DNA from 2 places in the Paenibacillus vulneris genome. Region 1 is predicted to be linked to the other one. Evidence: riboswitches for the same ligand, from Rfam matches in the RefSeq annotation. Region 1 holds a riboswitch; the other holds the start of a gene.

Region 1 (16,161 bases):
AATTGACATTAGTTGACCTTTTTCTAACAGGTATGCAGGAAATTGCTGCTTGAGCTTGAATATCTTCTACTGGACTATATCATGAGTTAGTAAAAGAGAGGATGAATTCCCCCAATGAACGACAAGTTTAAAGGGCTCGTGCTTGGACTATCCCTTGGCGTCATGCTGACCGGATCGGTCGCTTATGCGAGCGGGACACAGATTGAAGTATATTTTCAAAACATCAAATATATGTTTGACGGAATCGTGAAAACGCCGACCGAAGAACAGGGTCAAGGGTTTATTTATAACGGGACTACGTATGTGCCGCTCCGTTTCGTCAGCGAAGCCCTCGGCAAGGAAGTCCAATGGGACGGCGATACCCAAACCGTATGGGTGGGCAAAAAAGTCGATATGGCTGCCGTTGTGGCTACCTATGAAGGAGGCCAGGTAACCCGCGGGGATTACGAGAAATTCGCCTACATTCTTCGTATGACCAATCCGCAATACGGTGCCAAAGAACCTGACGATGCATTCAAACAATATGTTATTAACCAGATTATCGCTTCCCGCATCATCAACAGTAAATTAAATGAAACGGACCGCGCGGAAGCTCTCGAGTCCGCGGATAAGCAAGTCGCGGAAGCCAAATCATTTCTTGACGCTCGTGCGGCTGACATGAGTAAACAAGGAATTACCGAGTCGGATATCCGTAACTATGTTCAGGGTGTGGTAGCTACCCAGACATGGCTCGATTCGACAGCGGACGAGCCTACTGTCAAAGCGGCTTACGACCAGGCGGTGGCAAATAATGACGAGTCCATTATCAGCGCCTCGGTACGTCATATTCTGATTATGAAGGAAGATGACAACGGAAAGGCACGCACGGAGGCCGAAATTTCCCAGAAGCTTAAGGAGGTTCAGGATAAGCTGAAAAATGGCGGGGATTTCGCTGCATTGGCCAAACAGTACTCCGAAGACCCCGGCTCCAGCGACAACGGAGGCTTGTACACGAACGAGCCTGTAGTCAAATGGACGGATGCCTTCAAGAAAGCGACCATCTCTCTCGAGCTGAACAAAATCAGCGATCCGGTAGAAACCGAGTATGGGTACCACATCATCCGCGTAGAGTCTCGCACCACGCGTTCTTATGACGATGTGAAGGAAACCATCAAAAACCAGCTCATCGATAAGAACTACAATCAATTCATGACAAAAGAGCTGCCTGCCTTGATTGATCATGTAGATTTGCCCAAATAAATAAACACTCCAAAAGACCGGGGACGCTCCCCGGTCTTCTTGCATGGCATTGTTCAAGCAATTAGTGTAAAATGTGGTAGGATCAAAGATATGCATGGGTATAGCCCTAGAAGGAAGGTAACGTCATGTTTGCAGCACACGATTGGAAAGATTATGAATTAATCGATACGGGTAACGGGGAAAAGCTGGAGCGTTGGGGACAAATCGTTCTTCGGCGTCCTGACCCCCAAATCATTTGGCCGATTGGCAAGGAAACCGGTCAATGGCGAAACGCCGATGCCCACTATCATAGAAGCTCCAGCGGCGGCGGTCAATGGGAATATAAACGAGATCTTCCGGAGCGCTGGACCATCTCCTACGATAAGCTGAAATTTCATATCAAGCCGACCAGCTTTAAACATACCGGTCTTTTCCCGGAGCAGGCGGCGAACTGGAAATGGATGATCGATAAGATTCAGGGGGCCGGACGCAGCATTCGCGTTCTGAATTTATTTGCTTACACCGGTGGAGCCAGCGTAGCCTGCGCTTATGCCGGCGCGGAAGTATGTCATGTGGATGCATCGAAGGGCGTAGTTCAATGGGCCAAGGAAAACCTGCAGCTGTCCGGGCTCGGCGACCGTCCTGTCCGGTTTATTACGGACGATGTCTTCAAATTCGTCCAGCGGGAACAGCGCCGCGGCAGCCGGTACGACGCCATTATTATGGACCCGCCTTCCTATGGCCGTGGTCCTAGCGGAGAAACTTGGAAGCTCGAAACCAACCTCTATCCATTCGTAGAGTCCTGCATGCAAATTATGTCGGACAAGCCGCTTTTCATGCTGATCAACTCCTACACAACGGGGATTTCGGCAACCGTGCTGAAAAATATTTTGGCCATGTCCATGGGCAGATCCTACGGAGGCAATATTACCTGCGGCGAAATCGGACTCCCGATTACAGCATCCAAGCTTATGCTCCCGTGCGGCATTCTAGGACGCTGGGAGGCTTAACCTATGGGTCAGGCCTCTCTCCCCTCCATTCCGGTATTATATGAAGACAATCATGTAATTGTCGTCGTTAAGCCGGTGAATGTCCCGACCCAAGAGGACCAGTCACAGGATCCGGATTTGCTTACGATGATTAAGCAGGACTTGAAACACAGGCATCAGAAGCCCGGTAACGTCTATTTGGGACTCGTTCACCGGTTGGATCGGCCTGTAGGCGGCGTTATGGTATTTGCCAAAACCTCCAAAGCCGCCTCGCGGCTATCCGATGCCGTTCGAACCCGTTCCATACGCAAAATCTATTCGGCCGTGGTGAATGGCAAGCCGAAACAGCCGCAAGGAACCTTGACCCATTACTTGCTCAAGGACTCCAAGACGAACACCGTTTCCGTAGTGCCGCCCAACAAGCCTGGAGCCAAAGAAGCTATATTGGATTATACGGTTGTCGATCATAGTGAAGGACTCTCTCTTGTCCGGGTTGAGCTTCACACCGGGAGACCTCATCAAATCCGGGTTCAATTCTCTGCGATAGGCTGTCCGCTCGTTGGTGACCAGCGCTATGGCGCTCACCTGACGAAGCCCGGGCAGCAAATCGCTCTTTGGTCAACCGAGCTTAGCTTCGAGCACCCTACTACGAAGGAAACGCTGCGCTTTCGCTCGAATCCGCCCAAAGCGTACCCTTGGTTTCTTTGGGGCGATGATTCCAGTAATGAGCTAATCTGATCCGCATTGCGGCATCCTTTTTTCATAGCTCAATGAGAGCTTTCCTACTGCATGACATGAAGGCCATCACTAAGACAGCGGTCTCCGCTGTCTTTTTTAACCTCTCCAAGGTCCAAACAGGAAGCGATTTGCCGCCGTTCTTTCCACTTTCAACAGCCGCCGGATCAACCGGACTTATAGCGATCGAAGTCTATCATCTTTCGTAAACCAAAGCTTATAGCTTAGTAAGCTTAGTATAATACTGGTTAATGCAGCCGACGATACGAGAGTAAACATAATAAGAATTTGATATTTAACGGCTTGAACCGGATCCGCTCCCGCGACTATCATCCCGGTCATCATCCCGGGCAGCTGGACCAGGCCCACTGTTTTCATTCCGTCAATCGTAGGGATCATACTGGATTTGACGGATCGCTTCAGCGGTTCGTGTATCGCCTGGCGCGACGTCGCTCCAAGCGACAACAGCACCTCAATTTCCCCCTTGGACGCCTGAACCTCCCGCTTCATTTGATTAATAAAGAGGCCGGATACGACCATTGCACTTCCTATGGTGATCCCGCTGATTGGAATAATATATTGAGGGGTCTTCTCTATGATTCCCAAACCAAGCAGCAGTGCCATGGTTAGCCCTTCCGTCGTAGAAATCGCAATGGCGATTCGCCATCGGATGCCGGAGAGCCCTTTTCCCCTCGAGCCTGCATTCCAGGAAGCTACGGCGATCATCATGCACAAGATGAGAATTAAAAACACTGGCTGCCGGGCGTTAAATACGAATTGAAGCACATAGCCGATGAACAGCAGTTGTACGGCAGAACGGACCGTACCGATGGCAATTTCTTTGCCCAAGCCTAGCTTTTGCCACATCGAAATCAGGATCGTTATGGCAATAAATACAAGCGTGAAGCTTAATGCCACATTATTCATAAGTGCCTCCTTCACCGCTCTTTGTGACCTGGAGAAATTTTTGCCCGATTTCCGTATCCGGTCTCTCAAAGAAATCACTGGTTGGACGGTCTTCCAGCAAAGTGTGTTCTGCCATAAACCATACTCTGTGACTCGTTGCACGCGCCTGCTCCAGATCATGGGTAACCCAGATCAGGGAGGTTCCGTATTTCTCATGCCACGCTTGCAGCAGCTTCTCCACAGCCTGTTTGCTGTGCAAATCCAGGGAAGCCGTAATTTCGTCCAGCAGCAGTAGTTGCGGCTGCATCAGCAAGGAACGGACCAACGCTACTCTTTGTTTCTCTCCTCCGGATAAATCCTGCGCGTTCTTGCTCCAATCCATTTCCTCCAGACCAACATTCCGCATCAATTCCATGGCTAATGACGTATTGAAGGACTGCCGGTGCAAAAGACTGACCGTCTTCAGATTATGCTCTACGGAGCCTTCCAGCATGACCGCATGCTGTGCAACGAAGCCAATTTTCTTACGCCAAGCCTGCGGATTCCACTGCGTCGAAGCACGCCCCTCGTACCGAATCGTGCCCTCCTCCGCGGCATCCAGCATCGCAATAATCCTCAGAAGCGTGCTTTTTCCTTGACCCGATAACCCTAGCAGTGAGATTATCGAAGGCTCCGCTACGCGTGTGCTCACATTGGAAAATAAACATTTCCATCCTTCCTGCTGCTGGATGCTTTTTTTCAAGCCGTTTATTTCTAAAACCGGATAATCATTCACTAGGTACTCCTTCCTGCCGCCCAAAAATAAATGTCTGACCGATAACAAAAACTCTATATATTATAACTTTTTCCATAAGTTTCGCACAGCCCAAACTAACGAGCCCCCTTATAATTGTGCCCTGGCCACGAAGTAGATTCAGGTACATAACGTGGAGCCCCGAAATGTAAATCCTCTATAGATATTGAAAAAACCGTCCAGGAGCATCCTCCCGAACGGTTTTAACCCATCTTATAAGTCGCATCTCTCCGCCGCGTCTACCGTATGCTTCAACAGTGTCGCAATGGTCACAGGACCTACGCCCGCAGGTACCGGAGTTATGGCACCGGCGATACCGAGGCAGGCCTCGTAATCAACATCGCCGACACTCCCCTGGTTGTAGCCTGCATCGAGAACAACGGCTCCCTGCTTGATCCAGCTGCCTTGGACGAACCTCGGCTTTCCTACCGCTGCAACGACGATATCCGCCGATAGGACGATGTCGGATAATTGGTTCGTCTTCGAATGGCAGATCGTAACTGTGGCATTGCGGTTCAACAGCATCAGGGACACCGGCTTGCCCAGAATAGGGCTTCGGCCAATTACAACGGCATGTTTGCCTTCGATTGGAAGCTGATACGCATCCAGAATCGCCACAATGGCCGCAGGAGTGCAGGACGGGTACAGGCCGAACCCGAATGCCGTCTGCGCAAAACCAAGCGTCGTTACCCCATCTACGTCCTTCTCGATACTAATTGCCTCAAATGCCGCCCGTTCATCAATATGATGAGGTACCGGATGCTGAAGCAATATGCCGTGGACGGTCGAATCCTCATTCAGCTGCCGAATGACTTCTACTAACTGCTCTGTAGTTGTGCCCGGTTCAAGGTGAATGCGTCTTGATTCCATCCCGAGTCTTCTACAGGCATTTCCCTTCATACGGACATAGGTCTCCGATACCGGGTCGTCACCTACCAGAATCGTCGCCAAGCACGGGATGACTCCCCGTTCGGTCAATCTCCTAATTCTTGATTCCAGCTGCTCCTTGATACGTGCAGCTACACTTGCGCCATCCAAAATGATGCTCATGTTCCGTCATCCTTTCCATTTGGAAGTGGTAAAAACGCAAAAAGGCAAGAGGAGCATTCCTCTTACCTTAGCCCAGGCGTACGGCCACAAATATCCTATGTGCTCCCTCATGGTTCCCCATGTTCCGCCAGTTACACATAGCTCAGTTATCCCTATAATACCCTTAATTTCCCTAGAAGGCAACTAGGCGTTAGCCACTTTTCCGAGCAAATAAACGAGCAGCTGCTGATTATGAGCGGAAATACGGCTCAAATAGCTCTGTAAAAACCGTTCGCGGATAATAACTCCGCGCTCGCACTCCTGTTTCCCTTTATCCGTCACCTGTACCCAAACGATGCGCCGATCCTTGCCGTCGCGTTCCCTGCTTATTAATCCGGCCTTTTCCATCCGGTCCAGCAATGTAGTGATCGCTGCGGGTGTCGTATCCAGGTATTCTATAAAATCCGACGGCTTCATCCTCTCATGACCGGACAATAGCTCCAAAACCGTTAGCTGTCCTTCCGTCAAGGTAGGTGACAGCTCGGTTTCCATATGATTACGCAAATCCTTGGATAATTTCCACCACAACTTAGCAAATTCCTGAGTAATCACTGATCATCACTCCTGCATCTACTATTCTTTGAATCGATTCTCTCTATTGCTGCGTGCTCTGCTATATTAGATCCGAGTTTTCTTGGCTAGTAACCTTATTATACCATTGTCATCGCGCGGTTTAAAGGTTAACAGCATAAATACTTTAAGACATTAAACGATAAAAAAGAGGAACATTAGACCCTATTCAACATATATTGCTACATGGGCTTTTCAAGAGAAGCGGAGCTTGTCAATTCATGCGGAGGAGTGATATGCGAATGGAAGCGTGGAAGCAGTTGATTGGAGAAAAGGCGCTGCAAAAAGGAATAATAAACGACCCACAATGGCTGGATAAATTGGATGAGCCCATGCCTGTGTGGGTCGTACTGGAGCTTATGTTGAAATGCTTGGAGCGTTTGGACTCCGATTACAGCAGCTACGATTAATCGATCTTGAGCAGATCCGTAATCATATCCGTTTTGGAGATAGGAACGGCTTGCCGGCCGGTTGATTTACGCTGTTCAATCGGCGTGCTTTCCGACGAGAAGGATACCCGTTCACCGCTTTGCAATACCGCGGTAAGCAGAATCTCTTCTTTCACGGCATATGCCTTCACCAATGCTGTTCCGTTAGGCTTGACCCGTTTGCCGTCCTTGAATTCGAACGTGATTATTCCTTTACCGCCCCGGCCTTGAACCGGATAATCCAGGATCAGTGAACGCTTGGCATACCCGAGATCGGTGACGACAAGCAGTTCTCCCTCCTCCCCATCAATCCACTCAGCGCTGATGACTTCGTCATCATCCTTTAACTGAATTCCGCGAACCCCGGCTGCGGCGCGTCCCATCGGGTTCACTTCATCCTCTCTGAAACGGATAGCCATTCCTTGCTTCGTTACAAGAAGAATATCTTGATCATTCGTACTGACGCGAACGTCCAGGATCGCATCGTTCTCTCCTACCTTGCTGGCTACGATGCCGATCGAGCGATTCGTCATGTATTCCTTCAGCTCCGTACGCTTCACCTGTCCCCGCTTGCTTACGAATACAAGCGATTTGCCCGGTTCGTCAAAATCCCGTACCGGAATGACGTTGACGATCCGATCCTCTTTAGGCGTAGGAATGACATTGACTATGGCCGTTCCGTTTTCCTTCCATTTATACTCAGGGACCTGATGCACCGGCAGGAGGTAATACTGGCCTCTCTGCGTAAAGATCAACAGGTTATCCAGTGTGTTCACTTCCAGCAAATAACGTACATAATCGCCTTCCTTCAAGCCGGTCTTCTCCAGTTCCCCACCGGAACGGGTAAAAGAAAGCTTGCTCGTCCGTTTAATATAGCCTTCGTTGGATAGGGTAACAAAAACATCCTCGGCCGATACCATGACCTCCAGATTGACCTTCAGCTCCTCAACCTCGTTCTGAATGTCGGAACGGCGGTCGATGCCGTATTTATTACGAATTTCGGTCATTTCATCCTTAATGACCGCCATGAGCTTCTTCTCGCTGCCCAGAATACCGCGCAGCTGCGCGATCGTCTTCTGTACGTCCTTCAATTCCTTTTCAATCGCATGAATCTCCAGATTCGTCAAGCGGTACAGCTGCAAGGTAAGAATGGAATCCGCCTGGCGCTCGGTAAAGCCGAATTGGGAAACCAAGTTGTTTTGTGCGTCTTGACGGTTCTTCGACGCTTTAATCGTCGCAATGACTTCATCCAGGATGTTCAGCGCCTTGGCTAGGCCTTCGAGTACATGCGCGCGGTCTTCAGCCTTCTCAAGCTCATATTGGGAGCGAAAAGTCACAACTTCCTTCTGATGCTCGATATAGGCTTGCAGAATCTCTCTGACACCCAGCTGCTTCGGCGTTTTGTTTACAATCGCCACCATATTGAAGTTATAGGTGACCTGCAAATCCGTCTTTTTGAACAAGTAGGCCAAGATACCTTGCGCATCGGCCTCCTTCTTCAGTTCCACTACGATGCGCAGACCATCGCGGCCGCTCTCGTCTCTTACGACGGAGATGCCCTCGATTTTTTTCTCCAGACGGATATTCTCCATCGCGGTGACCAGCCTCGACTTCACGACCTGGTACGGAATCTCCGTAATAACAATCTGCTGGATGCCGCCGCGCAGCGTCTCAATCTCGGTCCGTGATCTTAGATGTATGCGCCCTTTGCCCGTTTCAAATGCCTCGCGAATTCCCTCGGAGCCCATAATAATGCCGCCTGTAGGGAAATCCGGACCCTTCATAATCTGCATCAGCTCGTCGATCGGCATCGCAGGCCGATCCATCAATGCTATGCACGCATCAATAACCTCTCGTAAGTTATGAGGAGGAATTTCCGTTGCAAAGCCGGAGGAAATCCCGCTGACTCCATTGACAAGCAGGTTCGGATAGCGAGCAGGAAGGACTACAGGCTCCTTCGTTGTGTTATCGAAGTTGTCCTTGAACAGCACCGTACGCTTCTCGATGTCCCGCAATAACTCCATTGCGATTTCCGACAGACGGGCTTCGGTATAACGCATAGCCGCGGCCGGATCATCATCGATCGAGCCCCAGTTGCCATGGCCGTCGACCAGCATATGGCCCATCTTCCACGGCTGCGCCATCCGTACCATACCTTCATAGATCGCAGCGTCTCCGTGAGGGTGATAGTTACCCATAACGTCACCGACCGTTTTGGCCGACTTGCGGTACGGTTTATCCGGGGTGTTGCCCGAATCATACATCGCATACAAAATACGTCTTTGCACCGGCTTCAAGCCGTCCCGCACATCGGGAATCGCACGGTCTTGAATAATATATTTAGAATAGCGACCGAACCGGTCGCCAACGACTTCTTCCAAAAATGCGGGTAAAAAATTTTCCAGTATCGTCACGATTCACCTACTCCTCGAACTCGGTAAAGTTGACATTCTCGACAATCCAACGCTTCCGCGGGTCTACTTTTTCCCCCATTAGCGTCGAAACGCGCCGTTCCGCTTTAGCCGCGTCCTCAATCTTCACCTGCAGCAGCGTCCGGGTTGCCGGGTCCATCGTCGTTTCCCACAATTGATCCGGATTCATCTCCCCTAAGCCTTTGTAACGCTGCAGTTCCACGTTTTTGCCCAATTCCTTGGTCAGTACATGGAGCTGCTCATCCGTCCACGCGTAGCGGACTGTAGTATTTTTCCCTGATTTCTTCGTCAGCTTATACAGCGGCGGCTGAGCAATAAAAACTTTGCCTGAATCGATCAGCGGCTTCATATAGCGATAGAAGAACGTAAGCAGCAGCACTTGAATATGAGCGCCATCTGTATCGGCATCCGTCATAATAATGATCTTCGCATAGTTGCTTTCCGATGCGTCGAATTCCGGTCCTACGCCAGCCCCGATGGTGGCAATGATCGCCTTATACTCGTCGTTTTTCATGATGTCGAGCAGCTTGGCCTTTTCAGGATTCATCGGTTTTCCCTTGAGCGGCAGGATCGCCTGATGCTTCGAATCCCGCCCCTGCTTGGCAGAGCCGCCGGCGGAATCACCTTCCACGATGAACAGCTCATTACGCGAATAATCCTTGGATTGAGCCGGCGTCAGCTTGCCGCCCAGATTAGAGCTCTCGCTCTTTCCTTTCTTACCGCTGCGCACTTCTTCACGCGCTTTCCGCGCGGCTTCGCGGGCCTTGGCGGATTGAACGGCTTTTTTCATAATCATTTGCGCTACTTGGGGATTTTCCTCCAGGAAAACCGCCATCTTATCCGATACGACGGAATCGACCACGCTGCGGGCCGAAGCGCTGCCCAGCTGATCCTTCGTCTGGCCGACGAATTCTACTTCCCCCATCTTAATGTTGATTACGCACATCATGCCTTCGCGCAGGTCCTGGCCGTCAAGGTTTTTATCCTTTTCCTTCAAGATGCCCGATTTTCTGGCGTAATCGTTCATAACGCGGGTATATGCCGTTTTGAAGCCCGTTTCATGCGTACCGCCTCCGCGGGTCGGAATCGAGTTCACGAAGGAAACGATCGTTTCGGTATAGCCGTCATTGTACTGCAGCGCCACTTCGACTTCGATATCGTCCTTCTCGGCGCTAAAATGAATCACTTCATGCAGCACATTTTTTTCTTCATTCAAAAACTTGACGAACTGGCTGGCGCCGCCCTCGTATTGAAACGTCTCCTGTTTATCGGAACGCTCGTCCTTAATCGTCACCTGCAAGCCGGAATTAAGAAAGGCAATCTCTTGTAAGCGCTCCAGCAGCGTATCGTAGTTAACAGACGTTCCGCCCTGGAACACCCTTTTGTCCGGTTTGAACGTTACTTTGGTTCCTGTCTGCCGGGTGTTGCCAATGACCTCAAGACCGGTTGTCGGTTCGCCGACATGCTCTACGCCTTTGTCGTCAACCCAATACTCGAACCGTTGACGATGAGTTTTACCTTCCCGATAGATCGTAACCTCCAGCCATTCAGACAACGCGTTCGTAACGGAAGCACCTACGCCGTGCAGGCCCCCGGATTTTTTGTATCCTCCTCCGCCAAACTTGCCTCCGGCGTGCAGAATCGTAAAGACGACTTGCGGCGTAGGGATTCCTATCTTGTGCATACCTGTCGGGATCCCGCGGCCATTATCCTGAACCGTTATCGATTGGTCCTTATGTATCGTCACGTCGATTTTTGTACAAAATTTGGCAAGATGCTCATCGACGGCATTATCGACAATTTCCCAAATCAGATGGTGCAAACCCGAAGTGCTTGTACTGCCTATGTACATTCCCGGTCTTTTGCGGACCGCCACAAGTCCTTCGAGTACTTGTATATCATCGGCGCCGTAGTCCGTGCGCTCGGTGGTGGAGTCGGTAAACAAATCTACCTGTTCCGTCATCGAAGCCCCCCCTTTACTCCTGAAGCTCTAGTTCTATTGTGCATTATAACATCTCGTTGTGTTAGTTCAATATATCTTTTTTCGTGAAGACCGTAAAGGATACGATAATAGATACGACTCCCCAAACGGTCAAAACCATCAAAGAAAACGGTAAATCCATGCCCTTTATCGGCGGCAGACTGCCCGTTAAATAGTCGGTCAGACGCAAATTGACCATAAATAAATATTTTGCCGTCTCCCAAGAGGATACCATATTTGTCAAGATGGTGCCGGAGATCAGCACGGCGAGCATAAGTCCCATTCCCGCGGCGGTGCTGCGGATTAGCACGGAAACCATCAAGGACATGACAGCTACAATGATCGCCGCATACCACACCAGGCCGAACTCCATGATTAAGTACAGCCATTGCTGCACCGGCCGAACGTAGGAGGTGTCCACCTCGGAGCCGACAATTTTAAAGCCGAAAAATACAGGCATGTCCCAGCCGCCGTAGCCAAACACAATGCCTGAAATCAAATAACAAAGCAGTGCGGTACAGGTAACAACCAGCGATGTAAATAAAACTAAACTGATCAGCTTGCTCAGCAAGATTTTCCATCTTCCGACGGGCCTTGTCAAGAGAAGCTTTATCGTACCCGTCGAATGCTCGGAGGACACGAGGTCTGAGGCGATAACCATAACCATGAGCGGAATGAACAGCCCCACTGCGTTTTTAATAAATTCTCTTGTAAAGGTTACCCCGTTTGGCGACGCCGGATTCACATCTTTATCCAAGTAGTATTGAGCGAGCATAACTTCAACCTTGCGGAACTGCTTCCATTCTTCCGGAACACGCGCACTGCCGATGCTTCTCGTATAGTCGACAATCTTCTGCCTTTGCTCCGCCCGCCAGTCGGTTGTACCGAACTGCTTAAGATTATTCTGGGATACTTTCAGCTGGGCATAAGTAAACATCGGGATGAGGGCGGCCAAGATGAGCAGCACGACTAACAGCCGCTTCTTTTTTATAATTTTGATACATTCGTTTTTCACTAACGGATATACGCTAACCAATACGTTTCCCCTCCGTTAAGCTTAAAAATAAATCCTCGAGCGTCGGGCTCTTCGTTTCGACCCCGTACAGCTGGATACCGGCCTCTACCATAGCACGTGTCAATGCAGGAATGTCATCGGGATTCAGCTGCGTAATGATATCGTGTACAGCCGCATCTCCCCCGCCCGTCTCTTCCTGCTTCAGAACGATTTCCAGCACCTGAATATCCGGCTTCGCTTCCAGCAGCTGAACGGCCTTCACTACCGGCGCTACACGCCAAATCACACGGCTTGCCGACTCATCGATCAGTGACTCTACCGCGCCGACCTTGATGACCTCCCCGTGCGTAATGATCGCTACCCGATCACACATCTGTTGGATTTCACTCAGCAGGTGGCTTGAAACGAACAAGCTTAAGCCCGTTTGAGCCAGCTTCTTGATAAATTCCCGCATCTCCTTGATCCCCTGAGGATCAAGACCGTTCGTGGGCTCGTCGAGTATCAGCAGCTTCGGACGGTTCAGCAGCGCCTGAGCAATTCCAAGCCGTTGACGCATCCCGAGCGAGTAGGTTTTCACCTTATCGTGAATCCGCGCATCCATCCCGACAATATCGACCACTTCTTGAATCCTTTGTTCATCAATTCCGGGAAGCATCCGGGCAAAGTGCTCCAGGTTCTCCCATCCGCTTAGATAGGAGTACAGCTCAGGGTTTTCAACGATACAACCGACATATTGGAGCGCTTCGTCATGATTTTTATGCACATCATGCCCGCATATCGTTATCGACCCCTCCGTCGGGGTGATGAGATCGACCAGCATGCGGATTGTCGTCGTTTTCCCCGAGCCGTTAGGGCCAAGAAACCCGAAGATTTCGCCTGCGTACACCTCAAACGAGATTCCCTTGATAATCTGCTTTTTCTTAATCGTTTTTTTGACATTATTGACTGACAGGACAACTTCCGGTTGGCTTCCCATTGCTCTGTTCTCTCCCTTATCTCATGGTCCGGTGATGCACTTTTGGCTATTTGACGATTTGGACGATTCGATCGGCTATCCGTTCATAGCCGTCCTGATTAGGGTGAAAATGATCCGTATACAAATATTTGTTGAGATTCAGCTCGAACAAATCCGCCGTAGGGACGACCACCATATGAGGATAGCGGTTCGCGATTTCGAATGCCGCCTGATTCCATTTTTGAATCAGCAGCGAGCCTTCTCTTTTCTCATCCAAATCAAGAAACGGATGGTATAGCCCGACATAGCAAACAATAGCATTCGGATTTTGCTTGGCGATCGTATCCAGAATCTGTTCTAGCCGCTTTAACGCTTCCGGCATTCTGTCCAGCGCGGCTTTAGGGTTAAAGCCCTCATCCTTCTGCCCCGTGAAAATCCCTTGCCCGCCTTCGAACAAATCGTTGCCTCCCGCCGTTAACAGGATCAGATCGGCTTGAGCGATCGCGGTGCTCATGTCTTTTTTCTCTGCCATATCCTTCAAAATATCGCCGGTTCTAAATCCCGGTATGGCAAAGTTATTGAGAATAAACACCGGCTTACCGAGCTGCTTCTCCAGCTTTTCCTTTGTTTGACCGACATAGCCCCTTCCCGATAAATCGCCGGTTCCCGCACTTAAGGAATCGCCTAAGGCGACGATTTGGATCTTATCCTTCGAAACAAGCGACGAGTCCTGGGGCTTGGCCGCCTCCTGCGGGGGTGCAGCCTCCGTCTGCTCTACCTTCTTTGGATAAATAATCTGGTTGATTGCATAAACAAAGCCAAATACGCACAGCAAAGTGGACAATAATGCGGCCAACCCGACGGTTCGCCACAAAAATCGAGTGGATAGCAAGACAACTTCTCCCCTTTACCAACATTCGACATATAAAAGTCGCTTTCATTTTAGAGTAGCGGTTTATGAGCAGATTTGCAAATGTGCGTCCCGTAAAAAGTTGATTCATGCGAACGCAATAGGTATAAGCCTTGCAGAGTTTCTGGAAACAGCAAAAAACCGGGAGATTTCCATCAAATCCCGGTTCCTGCATTCTATTATAACCCCAGGCTTCCCGCTTCAAACTACGTGTTGCCTACATTTCTTTTCCATTCCAACTGCGTTAATCAGATAGTTTCCCGAGATATTTTAACGGATTTTGCTGTACGTCACCTTTCCGCACCTCAAAGTGCAGATGGACCCCCGTTGCATTCCCCGTACTTCCCATGATTCCGATTTTTTCACCTTTTTGCACGTTTTCCCCTTCTGTAACCGCTATTTTGCTTAGATGCCCGTATAACGTGCTGTATCCGTTCTGATGATCGAGGATGATGCAGTTGCCATACCCGGTCTTCCATCCGGCAAAGCTCACGGTCCCATAGTCTGCCGCCATAATGTTCGACTGTTCGGATACCATATCCGTGCCCGGGTGAAACGAGCCCCACCTTTGACCATAGTCGCTGGTCAGCTTGGGACGATAAACCGGCCATATGAACGTACCGGTGCCAACTCCCGGAATGATTTTCGTACCTTTCTTCACCACGGCTTTCTTGGCCGGCTGAATCGTTTTTTCCCCGGAAAGACTCTCTCCAACAAGCTCGCCGTTAATTTTGGTGATCAGGTAGCTTTTCTCCATTAAACCGTTTTCACCAATCTCCATCGTCTCCTGGTTTCCGGCTTTCATGGTGCTATCCTCTATGTACTCTATATCATAAGGCACATCGACCGTTTCGACATGCCGCTCAACCGTTTTTACGGCAAGCAAAGGCTGAAGAACCGTGAGATTCAGCACGTCTCCGACATGGATAACTGAATTTTTGATAAATGGGTTGTTATCATAGATTACTTTCTGGCTGATATGGAACTTATACGCGATGCAAGACACACAGTCCCCGCGTTGAACGGTATATTGAATCGGCTGGACACCTCCCGTTTCGATGGCCGCAAGCAGCTCGTCACTGTTCGCGACTTCTTCGGGCCGGATTTCCAGCTTCGCCAGCTCCACCTGTTGAACAAACTCTACGGATTGGAGATTCGACGCAGAGTCAGGGGACACAAATTTAGTTTTATACCGGTTCAGCAGCGCGTTCACAGCCTCCTCATCCTTTAAAACGCCAAGAGGCTTGCCGTCGATAAGAATCTGAACGCCGCTTGTCCGAACGGTCGCTCTTTGTTCGAGCTTCTCCAATACCTGCGCATTATCAAATGCCGCCTTGTATTCGCGTTCCCGGACATAATGAATATCTCCGATACGAAGCTCCGTCTGCACGGAGGGAAACGAGAGCCTGGCCTGCTCCTGCTTCCGGAACAGCCAGTCGCGGACGACGTCCGTCGAATCAACGGCTCCAATTCTTTCCGTTCCCACAAAAACTTGATAACGAGTTACCATATGGTTCAGCATATAGACATAAGCAGAGGACAAAAATATAATGAGCACCGTCATAAAGCTAAAGCCGACGACCAACCATTTATTCTTCCAGCCTACTATGTAATCCACATGTACCTCCCGCAATCAGGTTTTGAAATGTCCACCTCCCTATCCTATTCCTGACGCTCGTCAAATAGCACAAAAAAGGCACCCACCTTGTAGGGTGCCTTCAGATTGTCGAGAAACCTATAAGGCTTGAACTATTGCTAATATACTACGGTGGGGTATGCCCCTCCAGCCGCTGTTGAAACCCGTGAAAGGGATCAGATTTAGTGGTATTTTCACGGGTTTCAAAGGCGGACGTAAACTCTTCCGAGGAATACCCCACCTCCATATTTAGCAAAGTTTTCACAAAACTAGGTTTCTCGACAGACTCAAGGCACCTTGTAAGGTGCCTTCTTCGTTATCCAACCTCGCGCAGAAAACGATACTGCGCTTGAATCAAGCCGTAGTAGATGCCTTTTTGCTTCATCAATTCCTCATGATTGCCCTGCTCCATAATGTTCCCATGATCGAGAACGACGATATGATCGGCATTGCGGATTGTCGATAACCGATGCGCGATAATGAAGGAGGTTCTACCGGCCAGCA
Region 2 (16,161 bases), on a different contig from region 1:
CTTGCAGTGTAACGGTTTTACCTACACCCGCACCACCGAACAGACCGATTTTACCGCCTTTTGCGTAAGGCGCGATCAAGTCGATAACTTTGATCCCTGTTTCCAGAATTTCTACTTGCGTAGACAGCTCTTCAAACGAAGGAGCGCTTCTATGGATTGGGTTCGTCACGGAGCGATCAATTTCCTCGATCCCATCGATTGGATCACCCAACACGTTAAATACGCGGCCCAAAGTAGCTGCACCAACTGGAACGCTGATAGGTGCACCAGTATCAACAGCTTCCATACCGCGAACCAAACCGTCAGTAGAAGACATCGCAACGCAGCGCACCATGTTGTCGCCCAGATGAACAGCTGCTTCAACCGTCAGGCTAATAGTTTGTTCGCCTGCTTGCTCTGCCTTTTTTTCAATTTTAATCGCATTTAAGATCTCAGGGAGGTGTCCACGATCAAACTCAATGTCGACGACCGGTCCCGTAATGTTCACAACGCGCCCTTTGCTCACTGTTTTCCCTCCTAAAAGCTCTGTCATTGGACAAAGCTGCTTGATAGCATTGACTCTGCTTCGGCTTATCGTGCCAGCTTTGCCTTATCCGTTCCTAAATTGTGTTTAGGTTGAAGATTGAATCGTATTAGCTTTGTGCGTTCGCGCCTGCGACGATCTCGGAGATCTCTTGGGTAATCGCAGCCTGACGAGCACGGTTGTACGACAATGTCAAAGTATTGATCATCTTTGTCGCGTTCTTCGTTGCATTGCTCATGGCCGTCATTCTCGCGCCGAATTCACTTGCTTTACCGTCCAATACGGCACTGTAAATCAGCGTCTCCGCATATTTAGGCAGCAACACTTCCAATACACCTTCCGGAGAAGGCTCGTATTCGTAGTTCGATACTGCCGTTCCGCTCATATCTTCCATAGGTAAAAGCTGCTTTACCGTAGGAATTTGGGAGATCGCATTGACAAATCTGTTATATACGAGGAACAAACGATCGTAAGATCCGTTCTCAAAGTTTTTCACTGCAGCACTAGCAACTGTCTTGATATCTCCGAAGGTCGGTGAATCAGATAGCCCAACCACCTCTTCGACGATGTTCATGTTGCGCTTGCTGAAGAAATCTCTACCTTTACGCCCGATAACGAAGATGGAATACTCGCTAGGAGATTTGTGTCTTTCCTGGATCTCCGTCATAACCCGGCGCAACACGTTCGCATTGTAACCACCCGCCAAACCGCGGTCTGAAGTCACAACGAGATAACCCGTTTTCTTCACTTCGCGATTTTGCAGCATCGGATGCTTGATGCCTTTACTGCCTGCCGCAATACTGCCGACTACTTCCTTCAGCTTGTCAGCGTAAGGACGTGCCGCTTCAGCAGCCTCTTGGGCTCTTCTCAGCTTGGAGGCAGCAACCATCTCCATCGCTTTCGTGATTTGCTTCGTGTTTTGTTTGGACTTGATCTGGCGCTTAATCTCGCGCATTCCTTTTGCCATGCCTGCTCACCTCTCTCTCGAAGCTTCTCCTTTGACAGAAAAGCCTTCACTCGAAAAGCCTGTTAAAAGACTTAAAATGGAACACCGAGCTTCCCGTACGAGAAGCTCAGATTCGTTCATCTATTGCGCGGAAGTTGCAAATCCTTTTTTGAACTGCTGGATTGCATCAACCAGTGCGTTCTCATTATCCGACGTCAAATCTTTCGTATCGCGGATGTTTTGCAAAATTTCAGGACGGTTGGAATCCAGGTAAGCCAGGAATTCAGCTTCGAAGCGAGTGATATCCTGTACTGGAAGCTCATCAAGATGTCCTCTTACCACCGTGTAGATGGAAGCAACTTGCTTCTCAACCGGCAGCGGCTGGTGAACGCCTTGTTTCAAGATTTCCAATGTACGCAAACCACGGTTCAAACGAGTTTGAGTCGCTTTATCCAAATCGGAACCGAACGCTGCGAACGCAGCCAATTCACGATATTGGGCCAAGTCGGTTTTCAGCGTACCGGCAACCTTTTTCATCGCTTTGATTTGCGCGGAGCTACCTACCCGGGATACGGAGATACCAACGTTAACCGCTGGACGTTGACCGGAGTAGAACAGGTCGGACTCAAGGAAGATCTGTCCGTCTGTGATCGAGATAACGTTCGTCGGAATGTAGGCGGATACGTCACCCGCTTGAGTTTCGATGAACGGAAGGGCTGTAATGGAGCCTCCACCCAAAGAGTCGTTCAACTTAGCTGCACGCTCGAGCAAACGGGAATGCAGGTAGAAAACGTCACCCGGATAAGCTTCCCGACCCGGAGGACGGCGGAGCAGCAAGGACAACTCGCGGTATGCCGCTGCTTGCTTCGTCAAGTCATCATAAACGATAAGCACGTGCTCGCCTTTGTACATGAAGTACTCGCCCATCGCGCAGCCTGCGAAAGGTGCAAGCCACAACAACGGAGCAGGCTCGGAAGCACTCGCTGTTACGACAATCGTGTAATCCATAGCGCCGGCTTTACGCAGAGTTTCAACCACGTTAACGACGGTGGATTGTTTTTGACCGATAGCAACGTAAATACATTTTACGTTGTTACCTTTTTGGTTGATGATCGTATCGATGGCAATCGCAGTTTTACCTGTTTGACGGTCACCGATGATCAACTCACGCTGACCGCGACCGATAGGAATCATCGCGTCGATTGCTTTAATACCGGTTTGCATTGGCTCATGGACCGATTTACGGGCCATAACGCCTGGAGCCGGAGATTCAACCGGACGGAAAGTCGCTGTGTTGATAGGACCTTTACCATCCACTGGTTGACCCAATGGGTTAACGACACGACCGATCAGTTCTTCACCAACAGGAACCTCCATGATACGGCCGGTACGTTTTACTTGGTCACCTTCACGAATGTCTGTGTAAGGTCCCAAAATAACGATACCTACGTTGCTTTCTTCAAGGTTAAAAACGTAGCCCAAAACGCCGTTAGCGAACTCAAGCAGCTCTCCCGCCATAGCGTTTTCCAAGCCGTGAGCACGAGCGATACCGTCACCAACCTGAATAACTGTACCTACGTCAACCACTTGCATATCGGATTTATAGTTTTCAATCTGTTGTTTAATCAATGTGCTGATTTCTTCAGGTTTGATACTCAACGAACTTCACCCCTATTCTTACAGTGCTAGTGCTTATTTTAACGAACTTGCCAGACGATTCAGACGCCCCGCCAAGCTTCCATCATATAAACGGTCTCCGATCCGTACTTGAATGCCGCCAAGAAGCTTAGGCTCAATAACGGTTTGAACACGGATGGTTTTATTCGTCAGTTTGCCGAATTGTGCCGCAATTTCAGCCTGTTGGGCTTCGGAAATCGCAAACGGCGCGTACACCGTAGCGCTAGCCTGACCCAGAGCTTCATTGGCGATTTTCACATAATCAGTAACCAACTGGGCCAAAACGCCCTCTCTACCCTTATCGATCAAAATCTGCAGCGTATTCCACACCGGTTCGGAAACATTGCCTTCAAAAATCTGCTTCAGCAGGTCCTTTTTGACGGAAGCCCCGATATTCGGATGGTTCAGGAACTTCTGCAGATCCGCATTATCCCTAATCGCACCAACTACAGATTTCAGCTCTTCTTCCACTCCGGAAATAATGCCCTTCTCCTGAGCTACCTCGAATAAAGCTTTGGCATATCGCTTCGCTACTACGATGTCACTCATACGTTGCCTCCTACCTCTTTGAGGTAATGCTCAACCAAATCATTCTGAGTTTTCTCGTCGATTTGCTTCTCAATAATTTTGGAGGCGATCAATACAGACATCGCACTCACTTGGCTGCGAAGAGCTGCAACCGCTTTGTTTTTCTCGTTCTCGATATCTTTAAGCGCTTCATCCTTCAAACGGTCAGCTTCTTTACGTGCTGCTGCAACAATCTCATCCGCTTGTTTGGAGCTCGTTTGTCTAGCTTGTTCAATAATATCATGTGCTTCTTTACGAGTTTGCTGAAGGGCCTGTTTTTGCTCCTCTAACAATTGCTCAGCTTGCTTGCGACTATTTTCAGCTGTTTGAATTTGATCCTTCACGAGCTGTCTGCGTTTTTCCATCATGCCGAACAAAGGGCCGAACGCAAACTTTTGCAGCAGGAAGTACAAAATCAAGAAGGCTACGATTTGAATAAAAAACGTGGTCCATTCGATATGCAAGTAAGGTCACTCCCTTCTGATAACGTGGGCAAAACGAAGGCGTGGAGGCTATGCCGCCATCCCCGCCAAACGATTTCTTAAGCTTGGCCCATCAAGATGAACGCAAGAACCAAAGCTATGATTGGCATTGCCTCTACTAGACCTACACCGATAAACATAGTTGTTTGAAGAGTACCACGAAGCTCAGGCTGACGGGAAATACCTTCCAAAGCACGACCTACGATCAAACCGTTACCGATACCTGCACCAAGTGCACCCAAACCGAATACAATTGCTGCTGCTACTAATGCTAAAGCTCCCATTGAGAAAATCCTCCCTTAGATTGAAAAAGTTTTTATTATATGACTCGAGAATACCCGAGGTGAGTCTTGCTGCTTAGTGGCCCTCTTCTTCGTGGACCAAAGTTTGCGCAATGTAAACCATCGTCAGCGTCGTAAATACGAATGCTTGAATCGCACCTACGAACACACTGAAGCCCTGCCATACTAATAAAGGCAAAACTCCAAACCAGCCTGCCCCGATGATGACAGAAATCATTAGTTCCCCTGCATAAATGTTACCGTAGAGACGGAAAGCAAGCGTCATCGGCTTAGATACCACTTCAATCAAATGCAGTGGAAGCATAGCGCCTTTGTATTCAAAGTAATGCGCAAAATAATGTTTGGTATTACGAGTAATACCCAAGTAGTGGCTAAGTACGATAACAATAACCGTTAAGGCAGCCGTTACAGCGATGTCTGCTGTCGGCGATTTCCACCAAGCAACATGATCTTCAGTAACGATCGAGAACGGAAGTCCCAGCATGTTACCGATAAAAATATACATGATGAGTGTCATTCCGAGCGCGATAAACGGTTTGCCGTGCTTCGACCCAATGGTGCTGCCGATAATGCCCTCAACAAACTCTACGACCCATTCCATAAAGTTTTGAATTTTCGAAGGATTCGTAACGGATCCTTTGCTAGCGCCGGAAATGGCGAGAATTAAAACAATGATACTGGTCACGACGATCATAAGCAGTGCAGACAGATCGAAGTGCAGACCAAATAGTTCTATACCTGGCACTTGGTGTTCCATGTTTTCCATTTTCACCCCTTTCCACGATTGGTTTTACTTCTTGGATCTTTTAATAGAAAGAATACCCAATACGAGTGTTGCCAATTGAGCAAAAAAGTATCCGATAATTGTCGTAACAAGCGCGACATGCTCCGGAAAGCGAATGGCCAGAAGCCCCGCCAATCCGGCAATGGCTGCCCTTGTTAAAAAACCTATACTGACTTTGGTAGGTACTTTTTGCTCAGGTGGAGCTGCGATCACTTTCTCGGATAGCTTGCGAATTTTCCAAGCAAGATACCTAGCGTTGATCATGCTGACGACTGAACCAAGCATCAATCCTGCCGAATACGGTCGGAATTCGACGAAAATCGCCCATACGACCAAACAAAAGGAAAGAAAAAAGAGAAACACATTTTGAACCGTTTTCAGATGGGCCGAAAAATCATCCATTATAGCCCTCCGTACTGCTTGATCATAAAGTAAATGCTGATAATTGCAGAGACAAGACCCAGCAGAAAGCCTCCCAGCAGCCATAACTGCCCGCCTAACGTATGACTTAACCAGTCGCCGAACCAATATCCGGCCCACAAGCATACTGCAAGGTCGATTCCAATGGCGCTCGACAATGCAGCGGCTCGCCACGGATTATCGTTGCGGTTTGGCTGTTTCATAGGCATCCTCCTGAGAATCCTCACTTATTGTAACGAAGCTATGCGAGGTTTGTCAATTGCCGATCTTTGTTAACAAGCCGTGATCAAAGTCACAAAAAGCCCGTCATATCAAGGTTTTTTTGGCTTACAAACCAAACAGTGCAACTGTACGCTGTAGCGTTTGTCATGAGATTGTCACGGTTGGAACGGCTCGGGTCTTGCAGAAGCTTGTCCGAAATGGTAAAGGATGGCTTGCACGATACGTTCCGACGCTTTTCCGTCCCCGTAAGGGTTGGCCGCTTGGCTCATTTTTTGGTATAAATCAGCATCGGTAAGCAGCGCTTTAGCCCGTTCGTAGACCTTCTCCTCGTTGGTTCCTACCAGCTCCAGCGTGCCTGCGTCGATCCCTTCCGGACGCTCCGTCGTCTCGCGAAGAACCAGGACCGGCACCCCGAACGATGGCGCTTCCTCCTGAAGGCCTCCGGAATCGGTCAAAATCATATGCGCATGCGGGTAAATGTTATGGAACTCGAATACATCCAGCGGTTCGATCAATTTGATTCGCGGATGTCCGCCCAGCATTTCGTAGGCTGGTTCCTTCACCGCAGGGCTTGGATGCACCGGATAGACGATCGCGATATCCTCGAATTCATCGGCAATACGTCGAACGGCGCGGAAAATTTGGCGATGCGGCTCTCCCTGCGCTTCACGGCGGTGTGCCGTCATCAGGATGAGGCGTTTGCCTTCGGCCCACTCCAGCACAGGATGGGTAAAATCTTTTTGTACCGTATACTGGAACACGTCCGTTACCGTATTGCCCGTAACAAAGATCGTATCTTCCGACTTGTTCTCCTTACGGAGATTGTTCGCGGACAAGTCCGTTGGAGCGAAGTGGAGGTCCGACAGCACACCGGTTAACTGACGGTTCATTTCTTCCGGATACGGGGACATCTTGTTCCAAGTTCTCAGTCCCGCTTCCACGTGCCCTACTTTTACCTGCTGCATGAAAGCCGCATAGCTCGCGAGGAAGGTAGTCAACGTATCGCCGTGCACAAGAACCAAATCCGGCTTCTCTTCACGGAACACCGGATCGAGGCCCTGCAGTACGCGAATCGTAATCTCATTCAGCGTTTGGCGCTCCTTCATTACGTCCAGGTCGTAATTCGGCTTAATTTTGAACGTATCCAGCACCTGATCGAGCATCTGACGATGCTGCGCGGTCACGCACACCAAAGATTCGATCTGCTCGGGATATTTTTGAAGCTCCAGCACCAATGGAGCCATCTTGATAGCTTCCGGTCTTGTGCCGAAAATCGTAATTACCTTAATTTTGCTCATGTTCGTTCCCCCTCCACTATGCCGTTCATCCCTACTACTTCTATTGCCTTATTTCGTCCCAAATAAACGGTCACCGGCATCGCCGAGGCCCGGGATGATATAACCGTGATCATCCAAATAATCGTCAATGGCAGCAACATAAATATCGACATCCGGATGCGCTTGTTGGACCGCTTGTACACCTTCAGGCGCAGCAATCAGACACATCAGCTTAATTTGCGAGCAGTTTCTATTCTTCAGTGCGGTAATGGCAGCATTCGCCGAGCCTCCGGTGGCCAGCATCGGATCGATAACGATCAGCTCCCGCTCCGTTACATCGGTAGGCAGTTTGGCGTAGTATTCTACCGGCTCGAGCGTTTGCGGGTCGCGGTACAGCCCAATATGGCCGACCTTGGCTGCCGGGACAAGCTTCAATATTCCATCCACCATGCCTAAACCGGCACGCAAAATGGGGATCAATCCTAGCATCCGGCCGGAAATAACACGGCATTCGGCGGTAGCTACAGGTGTCTGCACCTCTACCTTTTGCAAAGGAATATCCCTTGTAATCTCGTAAGCCATCAGCGTGGCCACCTCATCGACAAGCTCCCGAAAATCTTTCGTCGTTGTCGCCTTGTCTCTTATGTAAGTGAGCTTGTGCTGTATCAACGGATGATCGCACACAAATACTTTTCCCATACTATGTCCCCTTTACGCCAAATCTTGTCTATTATACCACAATTGCCGAACGTTATCCTAACATGATTGACATTTTCACTGAAATCCTTTTGCTGGAAAAAAGAAGTGTCCTGATGGCATGAGAAACCCCTCGAGACGGGGCAGATTTGTTGAAAAACGTGCAGAGCTTAACTGCTCCGGTGGGGTATCCCTCCTGCCAGGGCTACGCAAGGCCATTAGCCCCGAATTTAATATTTCCCCAACAATGGAAAAACCTTGCCCCGGGATGAATAAAAGCTTCATCGTCCGGGGCAAGGGACTCTCAAGGCCTGTCCTATTGATTTTGCAGCATATGGAACACTTGTTCCACATCCTTATCCCCGCGGCCGGACAGATTGACGATCAGAATGTCGTCCTTGGTCAAGGTCGGCGCGAGCTTCAAAGCATGAGCAACAGCGTGAGCGCTCTCCAGTGCCGGAATAATGCCTTCGGTTTTGGACAGCACCTGGAACGCATTAAGCACTTCCTCGTTCGTTACAGTATAGTACTCGGCCCGTCCGCTTTCTTTTAAATGGCTGTGCTCCGGCCCGATGCCCGGATAGTCGAGTCCTGCCGCAATGGAATACGTTTTGCGCGGTTCTCCGTTTTCGTCGAGCAGCACCAGGCATTTAAAGCCGTGCAGTACGGCCGGCACCCCTTGCGTCAGGGATGGCGCTTGGTCCGGCTCCACGCCGATCAGACGAACGGACGGCTCGTCAATATAATGAGCGAAGGCTCCGATCGCATTGCTTCCCCCTCCTACACATGCCAGAACGGCCGTGGGCAGACGCCCTTCCTTCTCCAAGATTTGGCGCTTGGATTCTTCGCTGATAATGGATTGGAAGTGCTTGACCATCGTAGGGAACGGATGCGGTCCTACAGCCGACCCCAGCAGGTAAAAGGTGTTGCGATAGTTTTGCACCAGATCGCCGAGCGCTTCATCCACCGCGTCCTTCAGCCTGCCTTGGCCTTTTTCAACCGCTACGACTTTAGCGCCGAGAAGCTCCATGCGGAATACGTTCAATGCTTGACGGCGGGTATCTTCCGCTCCCATATAGATGGTGCAGTCCATATCGAACATCGCGCAGACCGTTGCAGTGGCCACACCATGCTGTCCCGCTCCCGTTTCCGCGATAATGCGCTTGGCTCCCATCCGTTTGGCCAGCAGGATTTGACCCAATACGTTATTGATCTTATGGGACCCGGTATGGTTGAGGTCCTCGCGTTTTAAATAGATTTTGGCTCCGCCCAGCTTATCGGTCAAATGCTTGGCGTACGTTAACGGATTTTCACGTCCGACGTACTCTCTCAGATAATATTGAAATTCCTCAACAAATTCGGGATCATTCTTATATGTTTCGAACTGCTGTGCCAAATAATCCATTACCTCTTGAAGCTCCGGCGGAATGTAGCTGCCCCCGAAGGAACCAAAATAGCCTGCGGCTTGCTCCGTACTCATAAATTCCAGTCCTCCTCCAATAATCATAACTAAGCACTGTTTTTATTGTACTAAACCCCTTGGATTATACAAGTAGTGCGCCTGCTATTTCTTTACAGCGGCAGTAATCATTCGTTAATCGCTCTTATTTCATAAAAAAAGCCGGCCACTGCTGGGCAGCGCCGACTTGAGTTCAATCTGATTAGTAAGACAATCCAGGATAAAGAGGGAATTGAGCGGTCAAATCCTTTACCATACCGCGCACTTTCTCGTGTACGGCTGTATCCGTAGGGTTTTTCAAAGTCAAAGCAATGATTTTGGCGATCGTCTTCATCGCTTCTTCGTTCATGCCGCGGGAAGTTGCTGCAGGTGTACCGACGCGAATACCGCTTGTAATCATAGGCTTCGCAGGGTCGAATGGAATGGCATTTTTGTTAACCGTAACGCCAACTTCGTCCAGCAGATGCTCCGCATCTTTACCGGAGATGTTCAAGCTGCGCAGGTCGATCAGCATCAAGTGGTTATCCGTACCGCCGGATACCAGATCAACGCCCTCTGCGACTAAAGCTTCAGCCAATGCTTTGGCATTGTTGACTACGTTTTGCGCATACGTTTTGAATTCAGGCTGCAACGCTTCTCCGAAGGATACGGCTTTAGCGGCAATCGTATGCATCAAAGGACCGCCTTGAGTTCCAGGGAACACGGCTTTATCGATAGCTGCTGCCCAAGACTTGCGGCACAGGATCATACCGCCGCGAGGACCGCGAAGCGTTTTATGTGTAGTTGTTGTAACAAAATGAGCGTATGGCACTGGGTTTGGATGCAGTCCCGCTGCAACCAAGCCTGCGATATGAGCCATGTCTACCATGAGCAAGGCGCCGACATCGTTAGCGATTTGGCTCAAAGCTTCGAAGTCGATGATACGCGGATACGCGCTAGCACCGGCAACGATCATACGAGGCTTATGTTTGAAAGCGGCTTTGCGCACTTCATCATAGTCGATGCGGGAATCGGATTCTCTTACACCGTAAGCGACGAAGTTGTACAACAGACCGGATGCGTTAACCGGGCTGCCGTGAGTCAAGTGACCGCCGTGAGCCAGGTTCATACCCAATACGGTATCGCCAGGCTGCAGAGCTGCCAGATAAACCGCCATATTCGCTTGAGCTCCGGAGTGAGGCTGAACGTTCGCGTGCTCTGCGCCGAACAATTCTTTGGCACGGTCGCGGGCGATGTCCTCCACGATATCAACGTACTCGCAGCCGCCATAATAGCGGCGTCCTGGATAGCCTTCCGCATATTTGTTCGTAAGGACCGTACCCATAGCCTGCATAACCGCTTCACTGACAAAATTCTCGGATGCGATCAATTCGATTTTGTCGCGCTGACGGCCGATCTCCAGATTCATAGCCTCAACGATTTTCGGGTCTTGCTTGCGTAATTGTTCCACAGTAAGTTCCTCCTCGGGATGAGCTTATATTTTTAAATAAAGAGAAAAATTCCCTGCTTAAACAAAATCATGAGTTACTCGTTCGTCAAGTACACGAGCCAGCCCCTTGCGGTTCAGCGCTGTCCATATCATAAACCGCGCGTGCGCCTCCGATAAGCTTCGGACGGGTATAGGCAGCAAGAATGGACGCATGTCCAATCATTCGGATCGACGGTTTGAACGGAACCGCCACTCTCTTCAGATGCATCCCGATGAGCGTGCCTCCGATATCGATGCCGGCGTGAGCCTCGATGGTCTCAACGACACAAGCCTGCGGCAAGTTTTTAAACGCATAGGAAGCCATGGAGCCGCCTGCTCTGGGCACCGGAATAACGGAAACCGGATCGAGCCGGTACTCCTTCATCGCTTCTCGTTCAACTACCAGAGCCCGGTTCAAATGCTCGCAGCATTGATAAGCCGGATAAAAGCGGACTTCCTTCCTCATGGCCTGCATGGCTGCAAACAGCTGTTCCGCCACTTCCTCCGTACCGGACGTTCCGATATGCTTGCCGAGCACCTCGCTTGTGCTGGTTCCGAAGACGATAATCTGCCCTGCTTCAATATGTCCCGCCTGTATCAGCTCGCGAAGCGCCTGTTCCAAATGGCCGCGAATGGCGCTTATGTCCAATGATGCTGGTTCCGCTGCAGCCTGCCGGAATTGTTCTGCGTTGTCCATCATGAATCGCCTCTTTCGTCAGGCTTTCCGCTTACGGATGAAGCGAGTACTTGTCTTCCAACGCCTTGACTTTGTTAATGCGATTTTGGTGGCGTTCCCCTTGCGAGAACTCGGTTTCCAGCCAGACTTTCACGATCTCCTGCGCAACGCCCGGGCCAATAACTCTCTCTCCCATGGCAAGCACATTCGTATCGTTATGCTCGCGTGTCGCCTTAGCCGAGAACAAGTCATGCACCAATGCACAGCGGATGCCAGGCACTTTGTTGGCGGCAATCGTCATGCCGATCCCTGTGCCGCAAACCAGAATCCCTTTGTCGGCTTGACCCGAAACCACTTGATCACAGACGGCAATGGCATAATCCGGGTAGTCGACGGAATCTGTGCTGTTGTAGCCCATATCCGCCACCTGATGACCCAATGATTCAATATAGCCCACCAATTCGTCCTTCAAACGAAATCCTGCATGATCTGCACCAATAGCAATTTTCATATTGTCCTTCGCCTCCTAACATAGTTAGCTCCATTATAACCGATAGATAGCCGAAACACGAAAAAAGAGCATGCAGCGTGCTGTATCCAGCACAACGATGCTCTTTGCCCAGGCGACCGGCCGTGTACCTCGATGCTCCACTGTGGTTAAACCCACTCGTCGCCAGTTACATCAAGGCCCTACATTGTACCTTTATCATAGCGGAAATAGCGTCTTGTGTAAAGCCTAAAAAGTGAGTCCAATTCCCGAACACACGGATAGCCAGTGAATCAGGAAAATCCGTTACCTTGCCGCTTTCAGCTTATGGATCAGCTTCAGCAGCGCGGCCTCAATCTCCGCTGCGCACGCTCGATATTGAGCTAAGGAGCCCCCGAACGGATCGGCAATATCGTAATCCGGAAGCGTGCGCTCCAGCGTCAAGATTCGTGCCCTCTCCTCATCGGTTACCTGCTGGGACAATGCCCGCTTCACCTGCAAATCGGCAATCAGCCGTTCCATCTCCGCGATGCGACCGGCGGCTTCCGGATCGTCCTCCACGTACTCTTTCAGCGTATATATTTTATCGACGAACTCCGGATATTTGCCTATCGCGTGCTGCTTATGTCCCGACGTCATCGTCAGCACCACATCAGCCCATTTAATCAAATCGCTCGATAATGCGCTGGAGGTCATGCTGCAATCCGATCCATGCTCCTTTAATACGGCTGCCGCATGATGGGATACCGGTGTGCCGTCATAAGCTGCAACCCCCGCCGAGCGGACTTCAAGATGGTGCAAATCATGTTCCGCCAGCAGCTTCCGGAGCAAGCCTTCAGCCATCGGACTGCGGCAGGTGTTGCCGGTACAAACGAATAAGATTCGATTCATCTGGGATCCCTGCCTTTACTATTCAATATAGGCTGTACTCAGCCTTCCCTTTTATTGTACCTCAAATGTTTGAAAATAGGGAACGGTCGAGCCATGGTTTTCATCAATTGGGCCGGTTTTATAATAAAAAATGCACGCCGAAGGCCAATAAAATAACTCCGCCCATCGCTTCGCCATACTCACCGATCCATCGTCCCATCTTGCTGCCCAGCAAAAGGCCGATAATGGACATGATCCCTCCAACGGTTCCGAACATGATCACGGTCAACGCCATATCCCCGGCAAACATGCCAAGAGAGACGCCGACAGAAAAGGAATCGATGCTGACGCTGAGCGCAAAAAGAAGCAAGCCTCCCAGCGTACGGTGATCGATGGATTTTACTTCTTCCCCTTTCAAGGAGCTGTACACCATATGAATGCCGAGAAGCAGCAGCAGCGCCCCTCCGACCTTGGTGGCAATGCCGCCCATCAAAGAGCTGACGTAGCTGCCCGTAAACATGCCCATCAGCGGCATAACCATATGAAATACAGCAATGACAAAGCTGAGCTTAGCAATGTCCAGCTTGCGTATGCCCTTCATCCCTATGCCAATGCCGAGCGATAGAGCATCCAGTCCCAAAGCGATAGCCATGATCAATATAGCGATAAACTGCCCCACCATTAGCGGAGATGTCCAATCCATTCTATACTCACCCCTTGTCCCCGTCCCTAATCAACATATGCGGACGAGTCCAGAATCATGACTGGGCGAGAGCTAACGGATCGGTTCCAATTCGGAGTATACGGACAAACTCGCAATTCACTGCCATTTTTCGCAATAACGGCCGGATTTATTCATATATATCCTAGCGAGGGCTGGATAGATGTGAAGCGGTTCTGCATTATATGTATGTTAAAAAATACACCGGCAACGCCCTTCAGGCGAAATGCCGGTGTAATCATCAGACATGAATGATACGGTCCCCGGCCGCCTTGCGCAGCCGGTTCATAATCGCGGCCCCGATGCCCTCCTCGGGGCATGTTTCCCCCATGATGAAGTGGATCCCCGCTTCATCGAATTCCCGCAGCGCGGCGTACAGCCCGTGCGCCAGCGATTCCAGGTCGCCGACGCTTCCGCAGGCGACGATATGGTCCGCGCGCAGCAGCGGGGCGTGCTCACGGTACGTGAGAACGCCTGTGCGTTCCCCGCGCGCGTGCGCTTCGTCGAGCTCGCGCTGGATGCGAGCGAGCACCCGTTCAGGAGCATCGCCCTGAACGAGGGTCATTACGCCGCGCGGGGCGTAATGCGTGTACTTCATCCCCGGCGCGCGGGGTGCCGCGGAGGGCTCTTGGTGCGCTGAGGCTTCGCGCACCGTGATGCCGGGCAGCGCCTCGCGAAGCTGCGCTGCCGTAATGCCGCCGGGCCGCAGAATGTGGAGCACACCCCCGCCGGCTTCGCCTGCGGCTGGAGTGTACTCCACCACCGTGGACTCGACGCCGACTCCGGTCGGCCCCCCGTCCACGATGCCGTCGATGCGGCCAGCGAGATCCTCCAACACATGCTGCGCTTGTGTTGGGCTGGGCCTGCCCGAGCGGTTAGCGCTCGGCGCGGCCACAGGGCAGCCTGCAGCGGCAATCAGCTGCAGCGCCACCGGATGGTCGGGCATCCGCAGCCCGACCGAATCCAGCCCCGCGGTGACAAGCGGGGACAGAACGCCTGGCCGGACGGGAAGCACGACCGTGAGCGGCCCCGGCCAGAAGGCGTCCAGCAAACGCGAAACGGCCTCATCCGGAGAAGCGGCGAGCGCCTCTACTTGAGACCGGTCTGCGATATGGACGATAAGCGGATTATCCGAAGGCCTTCCTTTGGCCTTGAAAATTTGTTCAACGGCTCTCGTTTGGCGGGCGTCAGCCCCCAAGCCGTATACCGTTTCCGTAGGAAACGCTACAAGCCCTCCCTGCTTCAGGGTCTGTGCAGCTTCCGCCAACGATTCCGGCTGCGGCTGCTCGGGCGAGACCTTCCAGTATGCTGTCATCCTTACTCCACCCTTAATCCATTTTCCATGCGTCTCTTAATTCGTTCAGTCCTCGATTTCTTGCGAGGACTACCCATTATTCCTGCAAGTCTATACCCACTACCTAGGACTACGCAAACAGCGAGCCTAGCTTCTTCATCAAATCCCAAAGAAAGAAACGAACTTCCGGCTGCTCCGGTTGTACATCAGCCTTAGCCACTGCAGTCTTGCCTGCGGCTGGCGCTGCGCCTTTTGTCTCGGCTGCCTTATTAGCCGTTTTGGCCGTTTTCGCGTCTTTACCTGTTTTCTCCTCTTGATGATCCTTCGCTTTATTCGCAGATTCCTTCTCCGCCTCAGGCACCGCTTCTGCGCGGACCTCATTCGGATTTTTGGCAATGACCTCCGAATCTACGAAGCACAGCGGAGGAAACAGGACACACCACCAGTTTTGTCCTTCTGCATTACCGATGGAGACGCGAAGCGCCTCATAATCGCCCGCAGGGTATACTTGGTTTCCGTACATTTTGGTTGGGAACGGAACAACGCCAAGCTCAACCTGATAAGCATAGTCAAATCCGTTTTTGCGAAGCGTCTGCCCCACCAATTCACTCAGCTCAGGCAAATGGCTGCGGACCGTTCGTCTCGCTTCCTCAATCGTTTGTGGACCGGTAACCCACTGCTGCACTTGTTCCACGATAGCATCACGAACTTCTCTTTTTATCCATTGATCGGACGGTGAATCCGAATTAGCCAATATACGAAGTCGTATCGATTCTTGAGGGATTACCCCCTCTGTACTGGCGGAAGCACTCTCCGCCTTGGAAGCAAATACAACCGTATTTTCCTTTTGAGCTTCCCAACAAAACATTAATAGAATAAGTGCAAAAGCTATATAAAAATATCGAACCCGGGGAGTTCTTCTCACCATGGCTTGTCGCCCCTCTCGTATCGCTTCATAGCATTAGTATGAACCGATCCGAGAGGTTTTAAACCTAGCAATCTATCAATTTTTACTAGAGAGAATAGATTGTGCCTCTCCTTGCCCGACCATCTGGCTTTTATGCTGATCCGGGCACTACGTCCCTTATCTCCGCTTCCAAGCTATAACATGCCGGTCAATTCCCGCCAAGTCGGGAACCAACCGAATCCCGTCCCAAGCCTCTACTGCGGCGAGCATGTCCGACACCGCCTTTGCTTGCCCCATGCCGACTTCCAGTCCGACAAGGAAGGGCATCGAGGTCAGCTCCTTCAGCTGAGCAATGAGACGCCGATACAGCACGAGACCATCCT

Evidence for each region. Region 1 has a riboswitch for ZMP and ZTP ahead of ABEA66_RS22815 (bifunctional 5,10-methylenetetrahydrofolate dehydrogenase/5,10-methenyltetrahydrofolate cyclohydrolase). Riboswitches for the same ligand answer to the same signal wherever they lie in the genome.
Region 2: another riboswitch for ZMP and ZTP. It lies ahead of rpiB (ribose 5-phosphate isomerase B); the one in region 1 lies ahead of ABEA66_RS22815 (bifunctional 5,10-methylenetetrahydrofolate dehydrogenase/5,10-methenyltetrahydrofolate cyclohydrolase).

What each region holds. Positions count from the first base shown of each region.
Region 1 covers NZ_BAABJG010000026.1:95,342-111,502, forward strand. The annotation lists gene ABEA66_RS22790 (peptidylprolyl isomerase) at 115-1,239, shown strand; gene ABEA66_RS22795 (class I SAM-dependent methyltransferase) at 1,365-2,228, shown strand; gene ABEA66_RS22800 (RluA family pseudouridine synthase) at 2,232-2,945, shown strand; gene ABEA66_RS22805 (ABC transporter permease) at 3,120-3,869, opposite strand; gene ABEA66_RS22810 (ABC transporter ATP-binding protein) at 3,862-4,623, opposite strand; gene ABEA66_RS22815 (bifunctional 5,10-methylenetetrahydrofolate dehydrogenase/5,10-methenyltetrahydrofolate cyclohydrolase) at 4,855-5,691, opposite strand; ZMP/ZTP riboswitch at 5,755-5,836, opposite strand; gene ABEA66_RS22820 (MarR family winged helix-turn-helix transcriptional regulator) at 5,875-6,282, opposite strand; gene ABEA66_RS22825 (hypothetical protein) at 6,543-6,710, shown strand; gene gyrA (DNA gyrase subunit A) at 6,707-9,142, opposite strand; gene parE (DNA topoisomerase IV subunit B) at 9,150-11,123, opposite strand; gene ABEA66_RS22840 (ABC transporter permease) at 11,185-12,177, opposite strand; gene ABEA66_RS22845 (ABC transporter ATP-binding protein) at 12,170-13,132, opposite strand; gene ABEA66_RS22850 (GDSL-type esterase/lipase family protein) at 13,179-14,003, opposite strand; gene ABEA66_RS22855 (peptidoglycan DD-metalloendopeptidase family protein) at 14,266-15,639, opposite strand; gene ABEA66_RS22860 (ABC transporter ATP-binding protein) at 15,974-16,161, opposite strand, start outside.
Region 2 covers NZ_BAABJG010000047.1:94,764-110,924, forward strand. The annotation lists gene atpD (F0F1 ATP synthase subunit beta) at 1-505, opposite strand, end outside; gene atpG (ATP synthase F1 subunit gamma) at 633-1,490, opposite strand; gene atpA (F0F1 ATP synthase subunit alpha) at 1,611-3,128, opposite strand; gene ABEA66_RS31255 (F0F1 ATP synthase subunit delta) at 3,162-3,695, opposite strand; gene atpF (F0F1 ATP synthase subunit B) at 3,692-4,177, opposite strand; gene atpE (F0F1 ATP synthase subunit C) at 4,255-4,479, opposite strand; gene atpB (F0F1 ATP synthase subunit A) at 4,553-5,254, opposite strand; gene ABEA66_RS31275 (ATP synthase subunit I) at 5,288-5,683, opposite strand; gene ABEA66_RS31280 (AtpZ/AtpI family protein) at 5,683-5,904, opposite strand; gene wecB (non-hydrolyzing UDP-N-acetylglucosamine 2-epimerase) at 6,079-7,221, opposite strand; gene upp (uracil phosphoribosyltransferase) at 7,270-7,899, opposite strand; gene trpB (tryptophan synthase subunit beta) at 8,213-9,376, opposite strand; gene glyA (serine hydroxymethyltransferase) at 9,558-10,805, opposite strand; gene ABEA66_RS31305 (TIGR01440 family protein) at 10,891-11,520, opposite strand; gene rpiB (ribose 5-phosphate isomerase B) at 11,552-12,010, opposite strand; ZMP/ZTP riboswitch at 12,110-12,190, opposite strand; gene ABEA66_RS31315 (low molecular weight protein arginine phosphatase) at 12,293-12,877, opposite strand; gene ABEA66_RS31320 (manganese efflux pump MntP) at 12,996-13,559, opposite strand; gene ABEA66_RS31325 (L-threonylcarbamoyladenylate synthase) at 13,819-14,892, opposite strand; gene spoIIR (stage II sporulation protein R) at 15,002-15,799, opposite strand; gene prmC (peptide chain release factor N(5)-glutamine methyltransferase) at 15,956-16,161, opposite strand, start outside.